DNA from 4 places in the Vreelandella sp. H-I2 genome. Region 1 is predicted to be linked to each of the others. Evidence: predicted binding sites of a transcription regulator. Region 1 holds the regulator's gene; each other region holds the start of a gene.
What was found. Region 1 encodes PhoB, which activates phosphate uptake and scavenging genes when phosphate is short. Its sites were predicted from a motif close to TGTCATANNNNTGTCANA; they were not measured.

Region 1 (2,203 bases):
AAAGGAGTGCGCAGCTCGTGGGATACGTTGGCAACAAAATCACGCCGCATCTGCTCCAGGCGATGCAAGCGAGTGATATCCCGTGCCATCACTAGCCTTTCATCATCACCATACAAAGTAATTTGATACTGCAGGATTTGCCGCTCATCAATCGGCGACGTTAGCGTTAACGGCTCGCTATAGTCCCGCGCATTAAAATAGCGGATAAAGCTTGGATCGCGCAGCAGATTAGTAATGTGCTGACCACGGTCATGGGCGGTTTGTAATCCCAGCATGGCTGTTGCAGCGCTATTCCACCATTCCAAGTCACCATGTCTGTCAAGCATCACCACACTGTCGCGCATCGCTTCAGACGACTCTTGGATGCGCGCCAAGGTGGCCCGCAGTCGGCTTTGAGTTATACGCTGACTCTTTTGGTAGCGGTACAAGCGATCAAACAGTTCGCCCCACATTCCTCGGGCCGCAGGCGGTTCGTCGTGAGGGTGAAGAGTTAACCACAAGTAGAGTTCGCGCAACTGCCGCAGGTGGTAAAACAGGCAAACTGCAAGCCCGGCCGCGAGACCCAACCCAGCGGCGCCCAGCAACCACCCTAAGCAAGTACCCAGCGCGGCTAGCCACACTAGTCGCCACAGTTCACGACTCCATAGACGCACATTTATACCCGTGCAGAGAAACGGTAACCGGTACCCCGAACCGTTTGAATCAGGCTTTGATGCACATTGCCTAGCGCTTTTCGCAAGCGACGAATATGTACATCGACCGTGCGCTCTTCCACATATACATTGCCGCCCCATACTTGATCAAGCAGTTGGCTGCGTGTGTAAGCGCGCTCTTGATGGGTCATAAAAAACTGCAGAAGACGGTACTCGGTGGGGCCCATTTCCAGTGCTTTGCCGTGAGCGCTTACCCGGTGGCTCACTGGATCAAGTAACAAGCCGTTAATCTCAATCGGGTCTTCGACGCCACGCGGGGTCGCGCGGCGGAGCACTGCTTTTAGCCGTGCCACCAATTCACGAGGAGAAAAAGGTTTGGTGATGTAATCATCGGCGCCGGCCTCAAGCCCTTGAATTTTATTATCTTCTTCACCCTTGGCGGTGAGCATGATAATAGGAATCTCAGCGGTGGTTTCTTCACGCTTTAAACGTCTAGCCAGCTCGATACCACTGGTTCCAGGCATCATCCAATCAAGCAGCAACAAATCAGGCTGGTGATCGACGACCATGGCATGAGCATCCTGGGCGTTATCCGCTTCAAGCACTCGATAGTCAGCCATTTCCAGCGCTACCGCGATCATCTCGCGAATCGACGCCTCATCATCGACAATCAGAACGGTCTTGGCGGTCATACCAGAGCCTCACGGTGTTCAAAAAACTAGTTCAAAGAAAGCTAGCTAAAGGAAACTAGCTCAATGACATATCAGTGACGATAACACCATGACTTGATGACAATTAGATGACAATAGTAACTATTGCCCAGCTGCAGGCCACCAACTTAGCGCGATTCCAGCAAAAATCAGCAAGCCTGACCAGTGGTTGTTGAGAAACGCCTGAAAGCAGCGATCCCGGTCGCGCTGGTAAATCAAGCGCTGCTGGTGCAGAAAGGTGGCGGCCATGGCGGTAAGCCCCAACCAGAAAAAACCGCCTAACCCGACCCGCCAGCCTACCCAACCCAGCAATCCCAGCGTGGCCACCTGCAGTAAACCGATCATCAAACAATCCGCATTTCCAAACAGTACAGCTGTCGACTTGATACCAATTTTCACATCATCGTCGCGGTCGACCATTGCATATTGCGTGTCGTACGCGACAGTCCATAGCACATTGGCAAAGAACAGCAGCCATGCTTCCAGCGGTACGTAGCCCAGCACCGCGCCAAAGGCCATCGGAATGGCCCAGGAGAACGCCGCCCCCAATACCACCTGTGGAAAGTGGGTATAGCGCTTCATAAAGGGGTAAATAACCGCCAGCAATACACCACCCAACGAGAGCAGTACCGTAAACCAATTGGTCAACAGCACCAGAATAAACGCAGCGGCTACCAGAACAATAAACAGCAACTGAGCCTCAGTTTCACTGATACGGCCGGTGGCTAGCGGACGATGTTTGGTACGTTTCACATGGCCGTCAAAATGGCGATCCGCATAATCGTTCACCACACAGCCAGCAGCACGCATTACATAGACGCCGGCCACAAAAATGAGCAG
Region 2 (2,203 bases), on a different contig from region 1:
TGGCGGCCAATCGAGAACGGGTAGTTATTGTCGTTGGCGACCACGATGGTGCGCTCATCGACACGATCGACGTTCTCAATGGTCACAAAGGGAAAGTTAAAGGTGCCGTTGATCGTGCCGCGCGGTGCAAGGCCCTCTGGATCCTGGATATCCATCAAGTCGATATAGGCGATTTTCTCAAGCACACCCTGCTCGTCCGTACGCTCGAGGTCGATGAGATAGATGCGTTTGAACTCGGCGGGATTCTCTGCCCACGCTTCTCGCGGATCGCCCTGGCGACTATCACGCTCGATGATTAAGCCGCGAGTTCCGCCAATCAGATTGAAGTCACCAATCGCATGATCCGCTGACGCCAAGGGGTAGTAGCGGGTTGTATTGCCCCATTCGCCGGTTTCGGTCTCGAGCTCGAACATTCTTAATACAAGAGTGCCATCAATGGCTTCGGGGGCATTGGCGTTGCTGTCCCAGATCGGTTTTTCCAACAACGGATAGAGGGTTGTTTGGTCTTCGGAGAGCGCCATGCCCTCATAACCGCCAGAGCGAAACACCACCACATCATCAGCGAGAGATGCGCCGGGGTTTGGGGTAAGGGCAAAGGCATTGTCGGGGGAGCGCATCAGCGTCCCGCCAGGATTGGTGGCCAGCACTTGCAGCACTTCGCCCGCACTATCTACCTGGATAATCCAAGGCCCGAACTCATCGCCAATCCAGTAGCTATCGCCCACCGGCTGTATCGATTCAATATCGAAATCAGCGCCGGTTAAAAAACGACCAGGAGTGGCTTCATTCATAATCGGAAAGGGCACCTTGCGGTTTGGATCCGATAGTTGAATGGTCTCCTCGATGATGACACGCCCGGTGTCCCAGTCGGTCTTAATGATGTTAAACATCAGAATGACGTCAGAGGAATTCGCCTTGGAACCAAAGCCGTTATCGGTCAACACCAGGAAACGATCATCGCCAAGCGAGCGAATACCTGAAAATCCCTGCAACGGCTGGCTGGGAAAGGGGAGCGCTAAGCCGGTGGCTTGCATATTGGTGTAGAGCTTCTCAACACGGCCCTCTGGGCCAGTAAAACGGCCTGAGACGTTGTAGTGCTCAGCGGCGCCGGAAGGAGCCGCCACAAAGGTACTACCGGGTAGCTGGGCATGGCCGGTTAAGGTGGCTGGGAAGACCTGCTGGGCGTGTGCCGTCCCGATAAATGCAAAGGCGATCAGAGTAGTGGCTAGTATCGGCTTTATCATTACTATTTCACCATTTATGAGAGAAGAGAAATCAGAGTCGTTACAGCTTTCTCTAATTTTCACCAGTAATAGTGATAGTTGAATGACAAGGAGCAGACGTTTTAATGGCAGCCATTTTTCAGGACAAACTTGGACGCCGAGTAGTAAAAAACGCCTTGCTCAACAGGCGTAAATGTTAAATGGAGAGGCTTTTCAAATACGTTATACAGAGAGGAAATGGCAATGGCATCATTGGTCGCAAAAGTTCTCATATTAGCGGACAGTGCCCGTGAAGGCTCGCTTAACAAGCAACTCGCTAAGTTTGCTGCCCTATGCCAACGGCTTGTCGATGTAATGGCCAATAACCATCGCTACCCTCCCTTCAGCATACGGTCCAACTGCCGATAGCCAATGGCCTCAATAAGGTGTGGTTGGGTGGGCTTAGGAGCGCCTTGTAAGTCGGCGAGTGTCAATGCTACCCGCAAAACGCGGTGGTAAGCGCGAGCGGAAAGCTTGAGCTTTTCAAGCACGCCCGCAAGCCAGGCACGTTCTTCATCATTAAGATCACAGGCGGCTTCCAGGGCTTTTCCGCTTAACTGGCTGTTCAGGGCGCCGCGCACCATTTGCCGCTCCCGGGCTACCATTACCCGCTCTCGCACGGCTGCTGATGATTCGCCTTGGGTTTGTGCCGTCAACTGCTCAGGCGGTAGCGCGGGCACTTCTACCTGGAGGTCGATGCGATCTAGCAGTGGCCCGGAAAGCCGCGCTTGATAACGCTGGATTTGGCTGGCGGTACACTGACAGCGCTGGCGGGGATCACCTAAGTGGCCACAGGGGCAGGGATTCATCGCGGCGACTAGCTGAAACCGAGCTGGGTAACGGCGTTCATGGCTAGCGCGAGCTAAATGGATACTCCCTGTTTCCAGTGGTTGTCTTAACACTTCTAATACATTGCGGGAAAACTCGGGCAGTTCATCCAA
Region 3 (2,203 bases), on a different contig from region 1:
CTAGTAGCCACGTACCCGCGGCTAGCAACGCTGCCAGCATGCCGTATACCAGCAGTTGTGGGTCGTCCTGCAATAGCTCGGGGTCGATAATGCCTTTGCGGATGGTATTGGTTACCTCACCGCCGGCTAACCAAGCACCCAGGAATTCAAAAACAACAGCAATCAATATGGCTTGTTTGATGGTGATCGCTTTCGACCCCACCGAGGTTCCCATTGCATTGGCGACATCATTTGCACCAACGCCCCAAGCCATAAAGAAGCCAAACAAACAGGCCAAGATAATGAAGATTTCACCGTGCTGGGCAATAATCAGCATGAAAGGTCCCCTTAGCGGGCAGTCAGTATCTGCAGACGGCTTCCCACGCGCTCGGCGCGGTCGGATAGTTCGCCAACCCATTCGATGATCTTGTAGAGAAAGATCACATCCACAGGCGGTAGCTGGCCCTCCAACGAGTACAGTTGGCGGCGAATGGTCACCTGTTGATCATCGGCTTGGTGTTCAAGGGTGTGCAGCTCGCGGATCATTTTCTGCATCACATCGGAGACGTTTTTGCCAAAGCCGGACTCCAGCAGATCCTTGAGTTCTTCCAATGCCTGGCGGGCCTGGGCAACGCAAGCGACACTGGTACGGATGTAATCGCGCATTGGCTCGGCCAGTTCATCCGGCACGCGCATTTTACGTCCCAGCATAATGCCGGTAATGTCGCGCACTTTATTGGCGATTTTGTCCTGCACGCTGATCAGATCGAGCAAATCTGAGCGCGACACCGGCAGAAACATGGTGTTGGGCAGGTTCAACCGAAGCTCTGTTTTCAGCGTATCGGCGTCGTGCTCTAAGCGGGTGACGTTTTCGCGCAATTCAGCTGCTTTGTCCCAGTCATCAGCTAGGGTTGCTTCAAAAAACGGCAACAGTTGATCGGCACATTCATTCGCCTTGACGATATGGGCCAATAACGGCTGGAATGGCGAGCGGCCAAACATCGAAGAAAAAGGATTGGAGGTAACCATAATGCCTTTTAGCCTATTTTCGGGGAGCCTGGAAATGGCGGCGCCAGTATAAAGAGTGCGCCCGCCGGCGTCATGAAAAGTTCACAAATGTAACCAAATATTCATTTAAATGTCACGATAACGAGGTGGCGAGCATCATGAAAAATCCTAGTCCAATAGAAGTAGAACTTAAACTCGCCCTCGCCCCGGAAGGCCCAACTGCGCTGGTCAAACACCCGTTCCTCGCGTCAGAACCAACACTTCAACAAACCTTGGCCAATACCTACTTTGATACGCCTGAAGGCGATTTGGCCAACGAGCGAATTGCGTTGCGTCTGCGTCAGGTGGATGGTCAAGTGCTGCAAACGGTGAAAACCGCTGGTCAGGGCGGCGGCGGGCTTTCTCAACGAGAAGAGTGGGAGTGGCAAGTTTCTGGCTCACAGCTGGATCTGCCCGGGCTGGCCGCACTGCCCCCCTTCCAAGGCGCTCTTGGCGGTGTTCTGGACTCGCTAGCCCCTCAACTGCGTACCGATTTCTTACGACGCAGTTGGCAGCTAACCGATAGTTTAGTAACCCCAGGTTCAACAGGCCAGGGCAGTCATATTGAACTGGTGCTGGATGAGGGCGAGATTATCAGCGGTGCCTACCGCACCCCAATTCGTGAGCTGGAGCTCGAATTAAAGAGTGGCGAGCCAGAAGCGCTATGGACGCTGGCCCTGAGGCTGGCGGAGCAGGTGCCGCTACGCCCGTCAGATAGCAGCAAAGCATCACGTGGAAATGCGCTAGGCAGCCAGTACTGGCCGCTACCGGAAGCGCACTCCCCTGCCGAATGGCTGCACCGCGCCACATTGGCCTTGGATGCCTATCACGACAGCCAGCAAGCAGCCTTTCTCACCCATGCCCACGAGGCCCTAGTGAGGCTTGCCGAGCATACAGCGATAGATGAAACGGCTCGCGCTCATGCCCAAGCGCTGACCAGAGGCTTAAATGCGGCTGGCCAGCCCAGCACAGCATACGGCAAAGCTGCGTTGGCACTCGCCCATCGCTTGGCGTATCAAACCGCGCTACGCTAGCAGTTTAAGTTTAGTGTCCTTTTCAGGACTGTTCTTTCAGGACCGTATAAAGGCTCATTTCAGGATGATGCAATGAATCTACACTTAACCCCTGGCAAAGAAGAGCTACGCGTCCGGCTGTTTCATATTATTTTTGAATCAGA
Region 4 (2,203 bases), on a different contig from region 1:
ATGAGTCGCGGTTTAGGAACTTGTCTTCGTTGCGATCAGTGGCAATCAACGCGTTCCACAGCGTGTCGGCATTAGTTTTGAGCGAATCGCGTAGAGCCGTTTTACAGGCATCATCAAGTGAGCCACGCATCACCACCGGGTCGCCAGGCAGTACATCGCTTTTGGCAATCACGCGGTACTCACCGTTTGGATCCATGGCCTGAATTTCATCGATATCCCGGTTGCCGCCGCCCATGGCATCCACGTCACCATTAACGAATGCCGCAATGCGTGCATCACCGGCCATGATAATTTCCAGGTCACGGTCAATATCCAGTCCCGCGTCGACCAACATCTGGCTGGGGAAAATATGTCCGCTGGTGGAGCCCACATCTTTTAGCGCCACGCGGCGGCCTTCCAAATCTTCAAGCGTTTCGATATCGCTGTCGGCAGGCACAAAAAAGCTGCTGCCGTAATGCGGGCGCTCAATGGCAAACAAAATTTCAATATCGCTTTCGCGGTCAAACAGAACAAACTCAGAAGGACCTGCAAACACAAGCTCAACATCGTCATACTGCAGCGCAGTACCTGCAGCCGTGCGGTTGCTCAGGCTAAACATCTCCAGTTCAAGACCTGTGGTTGTTTCAAACGCTTCGGCGAAGGGGCCGAAAGCATCCTCAAGCGGCCCCATACCTTCAATGCCGGTATCCGCCATACGCATCGGGTTGGGGCACACATTGCTCAAATCGCCATTGGCGAACACCGACGGCGTGGCAAATGTCGCAACTCCTGCAATAGCTAGACTCAAAGCTGTGGTACGAATACGTAATTTACAAATATTGGCTTTATGCATTAGTCATTATCCTGTCGGCGAAATACGTCTACATTGAAGTGGTAGTCAGGGTGGCAGCCGGCAATGAAGGAAAGGTGTAGTTAAGATGACGTTCTCGTCACGGATTTATGACAGCACCAACGCGCCGTCTTCATATAGAGCGTTTCAAGCGCTGCCATTCGGCAAGATAGCGGATCCGTATCTACACTCGTAACGCCGATGATTGATTCAAGGAGGAAGTCGATGAAAATGTATGTACGTTTCGGCGCCATGATCGTGACGGCCACCATAATCATGCTGGGATTGATGTACCTGAACACTTACCAGCTAGACCACGTGACGTTCAGTGAAACACGCACCTATATGGCGATCGTAATGGGCGCCACGATGGCGGTGGTCATGCTGGGTTTTATGCTGGACATGTATACCCAAAAGGGCATGAATATGGCCATTTTGGTAGGCAGCATTGTGGTATTTGTCGGAGCGCTGTGGCTGGTGCGCAGCCAGCAGACGGTGGATGACGTTTCCTATATGAAGGCGATGATACCGCATCATTCCATTGCCATTCTGACCAGTGAGCGTGCCCAAATAGAGGACCCCCGCGTGCGGGAACTCGCCGATGCGATTATCGAAACGCAACGGGAAGAGATCGCCGAAATGAAGGCCCTAATCTCGGATCTTGAGGGTGAGTAACAACATTGATTGAAACCGCCCCTGGTGGGGCGGATGGTACAAGATTGCCGAAATCCCGCCACTACTCATCGATAATACTATTAAAGCCTCCAAAAATGAGGCGCTTGCCATCAAAGGGCATTGGGTTGGTGTCCATCTGTAGACGTGGGTCCTGCATCACCTTCGGCATTGCCTCATCGCGCACGGCGCGCGATGGCCACTCTATCCAGGAAAAGATAACCGTTTCGTCATCTCGGCACTTAACCGACATGGGAAAAGAGGTCACTTCCCCTTCGGGCACATCGTCTCCCCAGCACTCCACCACGCGAAGTGCACCGTGCTCCTTGAAAACAACGGCCGCGGTACGGGCATGTTCAATAAACTCAGCTTTATTAGCGCTGGGTACAGCAGCGACGAAACCATCGACATAAGGGTGTGCAAGCTTACTCATGGCTGTTCTCCTGGTTCTTTTTGGGATTCTGCTTTAGGGGGAAGTTCTCGAACGGGGCGTACCTCAATACTGCCCAGCCGGGCGGGAGGGATGCGGCTAGCTAGCTGCAGCGCCTCATTCAAGTCGTGGGCTTCAAGCAGGTAAAAACCCGCCAGTTGCTCCTTGGTTTCCGCAAAGGGGCCATCGGAGATTAATGTCTCGCCATCACGTACGCGCACAGTAGTTGCGGTCTCGGTCGGCTGTAATGGCTGGCCGGTTAGGTAATTGCC

Region 2: a site for PhoB is predicted at 1,315-1,332, ahead of ACUVOF_RS18860 (esterase-like activity of phytase family protein). Genes of this name have one in related genera too.
Region 3: a site for PhoB is predicted at 1,108-1,125, ahead of ACUVOF_RS02945 (CYTH domain-containing protein). Genes of this name have one in related genera too.
Region 4: a site for PhoB is predicted at 928-945, ahead of phnD (phosphate/phosphite/phosphonate ABC transporter substrate-binding protein). Genes of this name have one in related genera too.

What each region holds. Positions count from the first base shown of each region.
Region 1 is NZ_JBRAMC010000009.1:125,681-127,883, reverse strand. It holds gene phoR (phosphate regulon sensor histidine kinase PhoR) at 1-653, opposite strand, end outside; gene phoB (phosphate regulon transcriptional regulator PhoB) at 656-1,345, opposite strand; gene ubiA (4-hydroxybenzoate octaprenyltransferase) at 1,466-2,203, opposite strand, start outside.
Region 2 is NZ_JBRAMC010000008.1:137,613-139,815, reverse strand. It holds gene ACUVOF_RS18860 (esterase-like activity of phytase family protein) at 1-1,244, opposite strand, end outside; gene ACUVOF_RS18855 (YifB family Mg chelatase-like AAA ATPase) at 1,595-2,203, opposite strand, start outside.
Region 3 is NZ_JBRAMC010000001.1:603,746-605,948, forward strand. It holds gene ACUVOF_RS02935 (inorganic phosphate transporter) at 1-316, opposite strand, end outside; gene ACUVOF_RS02940 (TIGR00153 family protein) at 328-1,008, opposite strand; gene ACUVOF_RS02945 (CYTH domain-containing protein) at 1,146-2,060, shown strand; gene ACUVOF_RS02950 (ion transporter) at 2,133-2,203, shown strand, end outside.
Region 4 is NZ_JBRAMC010000006.1:173,371-175,573, forward strand. It holds gene phnD (phosphate/phosphite/phosphonate ABC transporter substrate-binding protein) at 1-832, opposite strand, end outside; gene ACUVOF_RS15980 (DUF305 domain-containing protein) at 1,055-1,504, shown strand; gene ACUVOF_RS15985 (DUF1428 domain-containing protein) at 1,566-1,934, opposite strand; gene ACUVOF_RS15990 (YciI family protein) at 1,931-2,203, opposite strand, start outside.